3 regions of the Clostridium sp. CM037 genome follow, and region 2 is predicted to be linked to each of the others. Evidence: a T-box and tRNA genes for the amino acid it is inferred to sense, from the RefSeq annotation. Region 2 holds a T-box; the other regions hold tRNA genes.

Region 1 (4,941 bases), 700 kb from region 2:
CCTTTATGTATCCGTTCTAAAAATGTGGATGAAATTGTAAATACTATTAGTTTACTACAAGGTAGCTTTGGTGGTATTAATTTAGAGGATATAAGTGGACCTAGATGCTTTGAAATCGAAAGAAAGTTAAAAGAGGTATGTGATATCCCGATTTTCCACGATGATCAGCATGGAACAGCTATTGTAGTTGCTTCGGGCATAATTAATGCTCTAAAATTAGTAAAGAAGAATATTCAGGATATTAAGGTTGTAGTAAACGGTTCAGGAGCGGCAGGTATTGCCGTTACAAAATTACTAATGAGTATGGGGCTAAAAAATGTTATCCTTTGTGACAGAAAGGGTGCCATCTATGAAGGAAGAGAGAGTCTAGGTGGTGAAAAAACTTTAATGGCAAAAATTACAAACAAAGAAAAAGTACATGGTATACTAAAGGAAGTCATCGTTGGAGCCGACGTGTTCATAGGAGTATCAGATGCTAACCAAGTAAGCCAAGAGATGGTAAAGACCATGGCAAAGGATTCCATCATATTTGCAATGGCAAATCCAGTACCTGAAATTTTACCATCTTTAGCCAAAGAAGCAGGTGCAAGAGTTGTTGGTACTGGAAGATCGGACTTTCCAAATCAAATCAACAACATATTGGCATTCCCAGGAATATTTAGGGGTGCATTAGATGTTAGAGCAAGCGATATCAATAATGAGATGAAGATTGCCGCAGCATATGCTTTAGCGGAGCTTGTGAGTGATGAAGAATTAAATGAAGATTTTATTATTCCACTACCATTTGATCCAAGAGTTGCAAAAGCCGTGGCTGATGCCGTTATGGAAGCTGCTAGAAAATCTGGAGTAGCTAGAATATAATTATAAAATAAATTTTAAAATTTTAAATAGATTAACAAGCAAGAAAAACAGTGGAAGGAGTTGTGGGTTCATGCGTAAAGTAGATGTAAAAGAAATTGAAAATGCTTTAAAAGACATGAGTATAAAGACAAATTTTTATGTGGGAGAAGACGTATTAAATGCCTTTCGTAAATCCCAAAATGAAGAAACATCTCCTGTAGGGAAAGATATTATAGCCAATTTGTTAAAAAATGCTGAAATTGCAAAAACGGATCAAGTACCAATTTGCCAGGATACAGGTATGGCGGTAGTATTTGTAGAGGTAGGTCAAGAAGTACAGTTAATCGGGGGAAATATTACAGAAGCCATTAACGAAGGTGTACGACGTGGATATAAAGAGGGATATTTAAGAAAATCCGTTGTAGAAGATCCTTTACATCGAAAAAATACAGGAGATAATACTCCGGCTGTGATCTATTATGATATTGTACCGGGGGATAAAGTCAAAGTAACTATAGCCCCAAAAGGTTTTGGCAGTGAGAATATGAGTAGATTAAAAATGCTTAAACCATCAGATGGTTTAGCAGGTGTACTTGATTTTGTTGTAGAAGCCGTTTCACTTGCAGGTCCAAATCCATGTCCACCTATTGTTGTAGGTGTTGGAATTGGTGGCACATCTGATAAGGCAATGTATCTTGCCAAGAAGGCATTAACAAGAGATATTGGTAGCCATAATGAAACAGAGCATTTAAAAGAAATTGAATTAACTTTACTAGAAAAAATTAATGCACTAGGCATAGGACCTCAAGGACTAGGGGGAAATACTACAGCCCTTGCTGTAAATGTGGAAGCTTTTGCAACACATATTGCTGGATTACCTGTGGCAGTAAATATTAACTGTCATGTGGCAAGACATGCAGTAACAATTATATAGGGAGGGGAAAATATGGAAATCAAACATATATCTACTCCTTTAACACAGGAGAAGTTGAAGGATTTAAAATCGGGAGATAGTGTTTTAATATCAGGAACCATGTATACAGGTAGAGATGCAGCTCATCAGAGACTAGTAGACGCAATTAATAATGGGGATGAGTTACCTTTTGATCCTAAAGATGCCATTATATACTATGTGGGACCTGCTCCAACTAAACCTGGAAATGTAATAGGTTCTGCTGGTCCAACTACTAGTTATAGAATGGATGATTTGACTGTTCCATTGCTTGAACTAGGTCTTACTGGAATGATTGGGAAAGGGCTTAGAAGTCAAACTGTAGTAGATTCAATGCAGAAAAATGGCGCAATTTATTTTGCTGCAATAGGAGGAGCTGGAGCTCTTATTGCTAATACAATAAAAGAATGCGAAATTATTGCTTTTGAAGATTTGGGTCCAGAAGCCGTTCGTAAACTGACGGTAGTGGATTTTCCGGCTGTGGTTATAATAGACACCAAAGGCAATAATCTTTATGAAACAGAAAGAATAAAATATCAGAAATAAAAAATAAAAACTGTATTGGGAAATTCCAATACAGTTTTTATTTCTTTGAAAGAAATTTATTTTAAATATAAAAGACTATTAAAAATTAAAAGATATGTTGACAGGCAACGTTTATATTAAAAAACAATAAAAGTTTTGTGCACCGTTGTGTCACCTTTTTGCCATTTTGGGCATAAAAAAGGGCTTTCAAGAAATCCTTGAAAGCCTTATGGTGCCGAAGGCGGGAATCGAACCCGCACGGTATTGCTACCTCTGGATTTTGAGTCCAGCGCGTCTGCCAGTTCCACCACTTCGGCATGTCTGACAATATGAATTCTAACATATATTTATAATTAATGCAATAGTTATAGTATACTTTTATTAATAAATTTTATATCTTAATAGATAAAGGTTTTATGTTAAGTATTAATGTGTTGAAATAAAATTACATAAATAAAACTATTTATAATAGAAGTAATATATTGAATTAATAGCCACATAATGCTAAAATCAAAAGTAAGTTGTATATATTAAACATTAATTTTTAGATTTTATTTAAAAGTCTAAAAGGAAGAATAACAAAATAAGGAGGGATTTCATTGCTTAGAAAGAAACAGAAAAGAATACTTAGCTGGATACTATCGTTAGCATTAATATTATTTAATTTTAACGGTGTTATTGGAACTAAAATTGTAGAGGCGGCTGGAATTGACACATCGACAAATGTAACCGTTGCCAGAAAGAGCTTGGAACCAAATGCATTTACTCTAGGAATTGGACAAGTAACGTCTCCATCAGTAGCTCCAGTTAATGCTACAAATAAAACATTTGATATTGTAGAAATTACAGATTTTCATGGACAACTTTTGGATTCAACTAATACAAAACCTGTAGGAGCTGCATTAGCAAAAGTAGTTAAAGACGTGAAAACTGCAAATCCTGGAAGAACACTTATCATTGGTGGAGGAGATCTATATCAAGGAACACCCACCTCTAATGTACTAAGAGGAGTTCCAGTTCAAAAGGTGTTATCAAATATGGGAATGGAAGTTACAGCTTTAGGCAATCATGAGTTTGATTGGGGACTTGATATAATTAATACTGAAACTATGATTGGTGCAAATTACAACATTGTTTGTGCTAATATGTATAAAAAAGGGACAAGCAATAGACCATATCAGCCTTATAAGATAATTACTAAGGATGGTGTTAAAATAGCAGTAATAGGAGCAATACTTAAGGAAGCTCCAAGTATAATTATGCCAGCTCTAGTAGATCCTTTTGATTTTAGGGACCCAGCTACAGAAATTAATATAGTTGCAAAGGAAATCAGAGATGGAAATCTAGCTGATATAGTACTAGCAGATGTACATGATGGTGGTTCATCGCTTAATACTATGGTTAATAAATTACATGGCGTAGATGCGGTATTTGGTGGACATACACATAGTATTGGTGATGTTGTAAACAAAGATGCAGATGGGTTGGACGTACCTACATTAATAGCAGCGGCTACTGGTAAAGGTTTTATAAATTTAAAGATTACTGTAGACTCTACAAACAAAATAGTAGGTTTCTCACCTAAAGGTTCAAACTGGAAAGGACTTACAGTGACAACTACATCAGCAACAGACCCAGATTGCAAGAAAATTGTTGATGATGCAAGTGCGTCATTACTTCCAATATTTAATGAAGTAATTGGAACTAATGACAATGCTTTAACTAAGAGCCAAGTTGACTCACCTTATGGAGAATCTCAACTTGGAAATTGGATGGCAGATGTTGTAAAGAACTATTCAAAATCACCAGCAGAGGTGGGAATGGTGAATAATGGAGGGATTAGATTAAGTCCAATTCCATCAGGCGATATAACTGTTGGAACAATATTTAATATAATGCCATTTGATAATACGATTTGTACTACAATCATGACGGGGGCACAGCTAAAATTCATTTTTGAACAAGCTGTTCAAAATGATGGCAAAGGAATACAAATTTCTGGAGTTAAATTTGTATATGATTCTTCAAAACCGTCGTATAAACCAGCTGTAGTAGATGCAAATGGGACAGTCACAACACCAGAAATACCAGGTCGAAGGGTCCTTAGCATGATAAGAGAAAGCAATGGCACAGTTGTTAAGGATACAGACACACTAAAAGTAAATGCACCAGATTTTGTTGCTACTGGAGGGGACACATTTACAGGATTCTTAGCACCTGAGATAGTAGCTAGTTTAGTAGATTCGCATGAAAATGTAAGAGACGCTTTAAATGCTGATGTTAGAGATAAGGGCAAGATGACAGTTGTAATGAAAAATAGAATAGACAATCAAATGAAAGATGTAGATACTGAAGCAACTATCTCAGTAGTAGCAACTTCAGATGTACACGGAAATGTTTTAAACTTTGATTATGGAACAAATGCAGCGCCTTCAAAAGGACAGGGACTTGCAAAGGTTTCAACTTATGTTAAGGGCTTAAGAGCAACTAATCCAAATGTTATGTTAATAGATAATGGAGACACTATTCAAGGAACTCCACTTGCTTATTACTATAATATGATAGATAAAACCACAACTTATCCAATGTCAGCAGTTATGGGAGCAATGGGATATGACAGCTGG
Region 2 (4,941 bases):
GCGAAATGTCTCCAGTAGTTTAATTCTTTTTCTTCTATTCCTATAGAGTCTTTGTTATTAAGGTCTTTTGACATAATGCAGATTCCAGTGTCGATTGCTCTTTCAATTCTATCAACAAATTTTCCAATGGCTTTTATACCATCATCACTCCAAGCTCCACCATCAATATAACCGAAACCAAACATTAGGTACATCCTAAATACATCTGCGCCAAACTCTTTTATGTACATGTCTGGAGAAATAGTATTTCCTTTTGATTTACTCATTTTCACTCCGTCTGGTCCTAAAATTAAACCTTGGTGAGTAAGAGATAAGAATGGTTCATCAAAGTCTAAATATCCCATATCACGAAGAGCCTTGGTTATAAATCTTGAATATAATAGGTGACCACATGCATGTTCAGGTCCGCCTACATATTTGTCTACAGGAAGCATTTTGTTTACTAACTCTTTATCAAAAGCTTTTTCACTGTTTTTGTTATCTACATACCTAAATTGGTAGAAAGAAGAACAAACGAATGTATCCAAAGTATCAGCTTCTCTATGAGCTGCGCCGCCACAAACTGGGCAAGGGACATTCATAAAATCCTCGCATTTAGCGAGTGGTGATTCTCCGTCTGGTGCAAATTCTACGTTGTACGGCAGTTCTACAGGAAGTTGATCCTCAGGAACAGGAACAGCCCCACATTTTTCGCAGTGAATTATTGGAATAGGAGCGCCCCAATATCTTTGTCTTGAAACTAACCAATCGCGAAGTCTAAAGTTTACTTTTTCACAGCCGAGACTTATACTTTCTAATTTTTTTACAATTGCTTTTTTTCCATCGATGGTAGATAAACCATCAAATTCTTGACTGTTTACCATTTTTCCATGTTCAGTGTAAGGAAGATTTTCGCCCTCTCCATTTACACTTTTAAAACCAATAATTACTCTTTCAATAGGCAATTTGTATTTAGTAGCAAATGCAAAGTCTCTATCATCATGAGCAGGAACAGCCATTACTGCACCAGTTCCATAAGTGTTTAGAACATAGTCAGCTACCCAAATTGGAACCTTGCGGCCATTGATAGGATTAATAGCATAAGAACCAGTAAATACACCTGTTTTATCTCTTGTAATAGATTGTCTTTCTATATCAGTTTGTTTTCTAGCATCATATTTATAAGATTCAACAGCATCTTTATATTCACTTTTAGTGAGGACATCTACAAGTTCATTTTCAGGGGCTATGACTACATATGAAACACCGAATAAAGTATCTACTCTTGTAGTAAATACACTAAAGTCTACATCAGAATCAGCTACTTTAAAAGTAACATCAGCACCAGTAGATTTGCCTATCCAATGTTTTTGCATGGATTTGGTTTTTTCAGGCCAATCCAAGGTATCAAGCTTTTCTAGTAGTTCATCAGCATAGTCAGTTATTTTTAAGAACCATTGTGTTAAATTCTTTTTAGTAACCTCAGTGTTACATCTTTCGCAAAAGCCATCTATTACTTGCTCATTTGCAAGTACTGTACTACAGCTAGGGCACCAATTTACAGGTGCTTTTTTCCTGTAAGCAAGGCCTTTTTCAAATAGTTTTAAGAATAACCATTGAGTCCATTTATAATAATCAGGGCGACATGTAACAACTTCATGATCCCAATTAAACATTGCTCCCATAGCTCTTAATTGCTTTTCCATATTAATAATGTTTTGCTTCGTAGAATCCTTTGGATGCACTCCTGTTTTTATTGCGTAGTTTTCAGCAGGTAGCCCAAAAGAATCAAAGCCCATTGGCTGAAATACATTGAATCCTTGCATTTTCTTCATCCTAGCCCAAGAATCTACAGGGCCATAGTTAAACCAATGCCCCGCATGTAATTGGCTTCCGGACGGATAAGAGAACATTTCAAGTACATATAACTTCTTATCAATTTTATTTTCATCAAATTCATAAAGGTTAGTTTCTTCCCATATTTGTTGCCATTTTTCATCGATAGTTGTAGTATATTTTGCCATTAGTATTCCTCCTTATTATGATCTATAGGTTAAATCATCTCATGCTGAGCTGCAATCATTAAGCTTTTCTACTTAGTTTTAAATTAGAAAATAAAAAAAACCCTCATCTCAACAAAGAGACGAAAGTAATATTCCGCGGTACCACTCTAATTAGGCATTACGCCTCACTTAAGAATATAACGGTTTTAACCGTACTTGTTTTCACAAGTAAGCTTTTACTTACAAGTAAGATTTTACTTAAAAGTAAGCTCATAGGCAAGTTCATATTATATCATTACTGCTTCACACCTAATAGCAGCTCTCTTTAAAATGCTATAAATACTACTACTCCTAATAAAAGCAATTTATTATAGTATCATTTGTTTAAGATTGTATTATTATTCATTATAATTTAAATAGAATTTTGTGTCAAGGCTATGTGATTTACTTAAATTTCTTAACAAGATTTTTATTTGCATAGGATATAAATGCAGTAAGCGCATAGTCATATACTATGAAGGCAAACTCCATAACAATTATTATTAAATATATATTTATATTAGGAAGTTTTGATAATATAAATAATTTATAAATAAATATAAGTATAGCGGAGGCTATATTAAAATACAATAACTTAAGCACAATTTCTAGAATCATACTTCTTAATTTTTCTATAAAATATTTCACAAAACCATAGGAACCAAAAATTAGTATATATGCAATGCTTATAAGCTTTGAAGGTATAATAAATAAACTAAGCAAGGAGACAGCACCATATACTACAATGGTATTCTTTATTCCGGTAGTTAAAATTGAAAGTGGAATAATACAGGAAGCAATGCCTAACATAAAAAATTTATTTGTAGGGAAAATAGAAGAAAGATATAGTAATATTAAACTAAGTGCTGCGAATATTCCACCCTTAGCAATATTATTAGATGTCATAAAAATCATCTCCTAAATTAATAGAATTAGCAACAGGATATAAGATCTCCGCCTAAACATTCACAAATACTATCTGCACACCACAAGTTAAGACATAGATTACCCATGCAAAAATCATTGTTACGCTTGCCATAATAGTTATCTCTATAATTTGAAGTACGCGAATTTAGTTCATTAAAACTTCGTCTATATTCAATATTATTAGGATCTTGCGTGCAAGCGCGGCTTATAAAATTATAAGCACTATCATGCCAACCTTTTTTGAGGTGGAGCACTCCCGTTAAATAATTCCACTCGGCAGTTTTTGTATTCATGGAATTTAATTGCTGCTCAGCGGAAGCTATATTTCCGTTATTTAAATCCATTCTTATAGATTGATATATATTGTTATTAGTATAGTCATCATTTGAATTAGAACCATAATTATTAGACGAATTGTAACTGTTAGAAGAACCATTGCTACTTGAAGAACTAGTGTTTTTCATAAGTGAATCATAGGCTTCATTTAGTTCCTGCATTTTTTCTTCTGCTAAATCTTTTAAAGGATTATCACCATACTGATCAGGGTGATATTTTTTTGCTAGCTCTCTATAGGCTTTTTTAATATCTTCTTTAGATGAGCCTTGTCTTACACCAAGTACTTCATAGGGATTTATCATCTTTATATTCCACTCCTTTTAAATTATTAATGTTACATTCTTTATTAAATCATCACCTGCGGTGCTGCAATATTAACGACTTCAGAAGGAGATTTATACCACCACTGAAGTTTTCTACTTGTTAGGGTATGTTACTCCCACTTATAGAAGTGGGAGACTTTCCTTCTGAAATGCCGTTAAAAACCTTATCCATTTTTTCCATGAGTCCGAGTTCTAGTATATTACATAATATAGCTTCATTTTTTATTAAAGGTAATCTATTTAGATATTTTAAACATTGCTGCGCGCAGGTAGATAATAAAAAATCAATTCGGGGTGCTATCGATATACTAAAACTTTTGAAATCTAATTTATCCGTATTAAACAATGAATTTATAGCATTAAAAGAATCACTTTTTATATCCTTTTCTAAATCATCATAAGCATCTATAATATATATCCATTTACCTAAATTATACCCAAGCCAATATAAATCATCCTTAAAGGAAGCAGTCTTATAATAAAATGATATTATAAAGCCTGTAAGGTCAGCAAAAACATGAGAAAGCTCATCTATAGATAGCTGCTCATCAATGCATAGATCCTTATGGTTCGCTTCGAGGGTATTTAGTAATAAAAGCTTTTCTTTTGTATAATTCATTACATCATTATATGCTATATCTGATTTTGATAAATAGTTTTTTAAAAACACTGAAAAAACTTTACTTTTCATTGTTTTATTATCGTAAACATCATCCATTATCTTATAATAGGCTAAAGTAATATTACAAAAGGCGGCATAATCTATTGCCTGGTTATTATTAATCATAATCCTTTTTTTTAGTGGATGCATCATACATTTAAATTTAATAAAATTGTATTTATTCTCTGAAAGTGCATCCAAAAGTACTGCCAAGAAAGTCATATCATAATTTAAAGTAAGCCTTGGTAGGTTTCCAAAATTATTTTTAATAGAGTTACATAGGCCACAATAATAAGCTTTGAATTTCTCGTAGTCTTTTATCTTCATTTCCATTTTACATGGAGTTACATATCCAAACATTATAGTTCCTTTGATGATTTTTTTGATTTTAGTATTTCATAAATGCTTTTAGCCGTAGTATCCTCTAATTGGTAGCCGAGCAAAGTCACAACTTCCTCAATTTCGAACTCATCCTCGCTTTCAATTTCTATGTAAGGAAAAGGACAGAATGTCTTTTCATTTATATCTATTTCAATAAGAGTATTTTTGTATTTATAGCTTTCTCTATATTTTTTAATAGATTGTATAAGCTCTAGACCTAAGGATTCGAATATACCCTTGGCAGAAGCTGCATCTTTAATTTCTGATTCATGTTCATCCATAATTTTATACT
Region 3 (4,941 bases), 1.9 Mb from region 2:
AAAATAAATGCAACCGTTATCGTGATGTTTAAAAAGACTCTATTATTACCTCCATGATTCCCCCACATACCATCCCTTCATCTTCAGCGATGGCGCCTGTCATATCTATGCTTTGAATTTGATATCCACCACTTCCGAGTAAGTTACGGGCATCATTAATTATCGTGCCTTCGCTACACCCTCCGCCTATACTCCCTAAAATCTTACCATATGGCCATACAAGCATTTTAGCTCCTGCATTTCTTGGAACTGAACCTTTCGTAGAAATGATTGTAATGATCGCCTTTGGAGAATTTTCTTCTTTGCACAATTCCATTAACACTTCATTGTCAAATTCTGGCCAATTAGTTTTCGTTTGCCTATTAATAACATTGGTTATATCACCGAGTCGTCTATAACTGATGACCTGAGATATAATAGAAAACGCTATCTCTTCTGGTGTAACTGCTCCTATCTCAAGACCTATAGGGGCATTGACTTTGTTTAACTCCTCTTGAGGATATCCTTCACTTAGCATTTGCTCCATGACGCTTTTAACTCGCCGTTTTGAACCAATCATTCCAACATATGCAGTATTATGTTTTAAAACTTGTCTTAGACAATCCATATCATGCCTATGACCTCTAGTTACAATAACAACGTAAGCAGATTTATTTAAACTAATTAAGTCGAAACAGTTCTCGAAACTCTCACAAATTACTTTTTTAGCAGTAGGAAATCGTTCACTATTAGCAAATGAGGGTCTGTCATCGATAACTGTAACTGAAAAACCTGCTTTTGAACCAAACTCAGCTAAGGGCTTAGCTATATGTCCACCACCTAAAACTATTAAGCGTGGTTCTGGAAAATATGGTTCAATTAAATAAGCTTCACTTTCACTAATTTTAACAAGCTGAAGAATTCCAGTTTCTATTGCATAGTTTGCCTTTTGGTAAAGTAATTCATCTAAATCAGATATTCGATTATGGGAATTCAGACTTTCCTCTGTAAAAAGTGTTTTGTTCTGATATGGTTTATTTCCACAATTTTTGTTATCCAACATTGTAATAATAACAGCATTATTTCCTGAGCCCACTTCATCCAGTAAATTTTTATAGGTATCTACATTCATGATTTCATTCCTCCAAGTTTATTATCATTTGAAATTCACCTTTGATAAGTTATTTATGTCTATAAACAAGCGAATTAACCAACAAACTATTACTTCATTATAACAATATATCCTAAAATCTCAATAACATTGCTGGATATATTGTTAACAACAAAAACTGAAAATTCATTTCCAATAAACCTTTCACCATATAATTAATACTATTTCTTTGAACCCATATCTCTGGAATACAAAATTCGTTATTAAGGGAATATCCAAAGATAACTAATCAGTATACTTGTCCTAATAGCTGTTTTTCTAGAAGATCGAAATCATATGTTCTTTGATCATAGTCGCAGAAGCCACCATTTTTCACATTATGGCTTGAGCTGCCACTCTTTTTACTAGCCCACTGTTTTTGATAGAATTTTACCTGCTCAGCAGTTTTTATGCCTTTACTTATCCAGCTATTGAGTACTTTAGTGATGTACTTTATAGTTTTAGCATTATATTCTACAGCCTCATCAATAGACATAATGATAACTTTGCTACTTACCTGCTTTGCAAAATCTAATATTTTTTCATACACCAAAGGCGTGATAGCATGTACATTTTCTTCAAATACCTTAAGTACACTTTTTAAGCCCTCACCATCAGCACCAGCAGCAGAATTATTTCTATATTTTATGACTATTGCTTCTTCTTTAGTTACTGCTTCTTTCTTAGTTAATGCTTCTGCTTCTTTCTTAGTTAATGCTTCTTCTTCTTTATTTATTAATTCTTGTTCTTTATTTATTAATTCTTCTTTATTACTTCTTATTCTATTACTTGGTAGCCCCTTATAAGGGCTTTGTAAGACCCTACTAATATACTTGTTATTTATGAATTCACGTGACTCCTGAATCTCTTCCTTTTTCAGAAAATCATTATTATCTTGGTCTTCTATATTTTCCATGGGAATTACATCAGAGCTGCTTTCTAAAGTAAAGTTTATAGGATGATTGTCCACTTTTTCTAAGTAGCAATTTACAGAAGTTCTATCATCAGTAAAATTAATATCAAAAGATTCCTCTATAATGAGGTTCTCGAAAATTTTCGCTACATCTAATTGAGCTACATCACATTTTTTAAATAAAATTTTAAGAAATTCTTTATTTTTAACCCTGGATAACTCGTGATGAACACATTTAATAGCGTTTATATTGTTAGGTACGTTGTATTTCATCCAATTTAACACCATAATCTCTTTCGTATCATCACAGTATAAGATTTTGTTATACTCACAGAATCTTTTAATTAGCTTGTCTACAGTATCTCTGTTGTACCCAGTTTCTGTAGCTATAAATTTTTTTGATATTTCATAAATACCGCACTGCGTTGTTTTGGTATTTGAGATAAGATATAAATAAAAGTATTTTTCCTCTGGTGTAAGTTCAAACACAAAGCTATCACTCCAAAATTCTGTATAAATCTGTCTGTATTTAGCCATTAGTTAATCCTCCTTAATATTAATTAAATCATCACCTGCAAAGCTGCACTATTAACACCTTTTAATTAAGCCCTATATATAATAGCCACGAGAATCGCAAATCCGAACCCCCTAATATTAAATATTTTTAAGTTTTTTATAAATCTTTTTAAATTTACGTCCAGATTATGTTACATAATAATCCTGAATTAGATAAAACGTATATAATATACTTATTATACTAATTTAACTTTAGGTTTTCTTTATTTAGTTTAAGCAAAACAAAACATTGTAGAAATTTGATTGCCATAAGGCTCACCATTTATGCAGATGAGGTGGAATTGGCAGACGCACTAGAATCAGGGTCTAGCGCTTTACGGCATGCAGGTTCGATTCCTGTCATCTGCACCAAAAAAAACACTCATTTTATGAATGCTTTTTATTTTTTAATTAAATTAACAAATCGTAATTTAAGGCGAGTTAAAATAGGCTTAGGGGGTAGTTTTGTAGGTTCAATTTACGCAGAAAATTTCATCATCAACATTAAGAAATATATTAAAAAGTGGATATTATATTCTAAATGTATGATAAATGGTTATTCCATAAGAAAATGTGCCGAGATAGTCGAAATTAGTGTGCCTACATCTTTTTATTGTAGGCATAAGTTTTTAGACGCTATCAGAGTATATATGGGTATTGGAAATGTTGGTGGAGTTATAGAAGTTGATGAGGCATTTTTCAGAGAATCCTTTAAAGGAAATCATAAGAAAAGCACTACTTTTACAATGCCACGAGAACCTCATAGACGTGGAATTAAAGGTAGAATGAATCATACAGATTTAGAAAGACTCTTTGCAGGTAGGATTGAAGATAATTCAACCATCTGTACTGACTCTCACAAGAGTTATATTAAGTTTGCCAAAAATTCGGATGTAGAACTACAGCTGGTTAAGCGTGGTAAGCATAGAGAATGATGCTGAAAAGACTAAACATCTTTTAGTTCAGTCACACACATCTCATTCTGATACAAAGTTAAAGGATTTTAAAATCAGAGAAGCAATTTATATATAAAGATGTTATGATATTTGCTCATTTATAGTACTATATTGTATAATTGAATGAGGATACAATAATAGAATTAAGCATAAATTTCTGTATATATCCAAATTAGAAGGGTGGCGTAATGGTGGGATTAGTATTTTTCTTAATAATGGTTGTTGTATTTTTTTAGCATTGTTCTTTATAATGCTAAACGTAATATTTATAATTATATGGAGAGTAAAAAAGCGGAAAGGCAAGACTACTAAAAAAAGATATATTGTTATTCCGATAATTTTTTTAATCATAAGTCTTTTAATAGAGCTGATTCCTATTGGTTGGATTGGTGCAGTGAGGTCAGGAAACAAAAGTAGCTCAAAAGATGTTATCATAGCAGAATCGGGCAAAATTGTATACTGGGGATATGATGGTGATAGAATTGAGAATTTTAAAATGGATGGTACTACCTACGTTGCTATAGTAGTATATTCAGGCTCATCGGATACATGGGAGCTTGGGAAACCAGTTGCTAATATCAGGTATAAGTCAGCCGATGAAACATTAGACAAAATTATGAGTTCACTATCTGCTCGTGATGATACTTCAACATTATATCCAGTTATTAATGAAAAGGGATTTAAGTTATATACTATAGAAAGTACTATCGCTATAGGAAGTACTATTACTATTTACTGCCCTGATAATCAGAAGGATTTGGTTTTAGCGTACTATAAAGAGCTTTCTTATGTAAATTAAGGGAATCCATTTTTGGTTTCCCTTAAAAATTGTCATATTATCAACATTGTTATTAAACATGGCCTAAATTAAAAGTTCCGGTTTTTATTTTAGAAAGTGAACTAAGGTATATTATAACCATTTTGTTGAGTATTTTAGGTCGATATATATACCCCCTTGCGGCAGTTTCTATATACAGTCCGTGTACTCAAAATACCTGAAATTAGTGTATACATCGATGATTTTCTTAAAAAGAAGGACAATCACTGCTTAGTGGCAGATGTTGAAGGTATTAAAATGGTGCTGTATGGGTTAGGATTTTAGCAGGTGAAATAAAAGGCTATGAGAACATAGATGATAAAATGCCAGAGTTTTCTATTTCGCTGATAAAAGAATATCAAAATCAAGGGATAGGAACATCTTTGATGAAAAAGATGATAGAATACTTGAAGGAAAAAGGATACAGCCAAACATCATTGAGTGTATCCAAAGGCAATTATGCAGTGAGAATGTATAAGGCTGTAGGATTTAAAATTATAGCTAAAAAAAAAGATGACTATTTAATGCTACTAAAATTAATTTAGGTACAGATGGTTCTCGATATTTTTAT

The links. The T-box of region 2 lies ahead of leuS (leucine--tRNA ligase). A T-box ahead of a tRNA ligase gene usually reads a tRNA of that ligase, here a tRNA-Leu.
Region 1: it encodes a tRNA-Leu, which carries the amino acid that the T-box ahead of leuS (leucine--tRNA ligase) is inferred to sense. The anticodon was not compared.
Region 3: it encodes a tRNA-Leu, which carries the amino acid that the T-box ahead of leuS (leucine--tRNA ligase) is inferred to sense. The anticodon was not compared.

Annotation. Positions count from the first base shown of each region.
Region 1 is NZ_CM143650.1:1,513,950-1,518,890, forward strand. Features, by position in the region: gene ACWJKP_RS07190 (NAD(P)-dependent malic enzyme) at 1-861, shown strand, start outside; gene ACWJKP_RS07195 (fumarate hydratase) at 932-1,774, shown strand; gene ACWJKP_RS07200 (Fe-S-containing hydro-lyase) at 1,787-2,338, shown strand; tRNA gene ACWJKP_RS07205 (tRNA-Leu) at 2,548-2,634, opposite strand; gene ACWJKP_RS07210 (5'-nucleotidase C-terminal domain-containing protein) at 2,917-4,941, shown strand, end outside.
Region 2 is NZ_CM143650.1:812,906-817,846, forward strand. Features, by position in the region: gene leuS (leucine--tRNA ligase) at 1-2,003, opposite strand, end outside; T-box leader at 2,116-2,350, opposite strand; gene ACWJKP_RS04000 (hypothetical protein) at 2,427-2,927, opposite strand; gene ACWJKP_RS04005 (J domain-containing protein) at 2,954-3,583, opposite strand; gene ACWJKP_RS04010 (DUF5685 family protein) at 3,708-4,628, opposite strand; gene ACWJKP_RS04015 (class IV adenylate cyclase) at 4,628-4,941, opposite strand, start outside.
Region 3 is NZ_CM143650.1:3,136,053-3,140,993, forward strand. Features, by position in the region: gene ACWJKP_RS15125 (XdhC family protein) at 29-1,111, opposite strand; gene ACWJKP_RS15130 (DnaD domain-containing protein) at 1,380-2,579, opposite strand; tRNA gene ACWJKP_RS15135 (tRNA-Leu) at 2,885-2,969, shown strand; gene ACWJKP_RS15140 (IS1595 family transposase) at 2,987-3,532, shown strand; gene ACWJKP_RS15145 (hypothetical protein) at 3,948-4,352, shown strand; gene ACWJKP_RS15150 (GNAT family N-acetyltransferase) at 4,694-4,915, shown strand.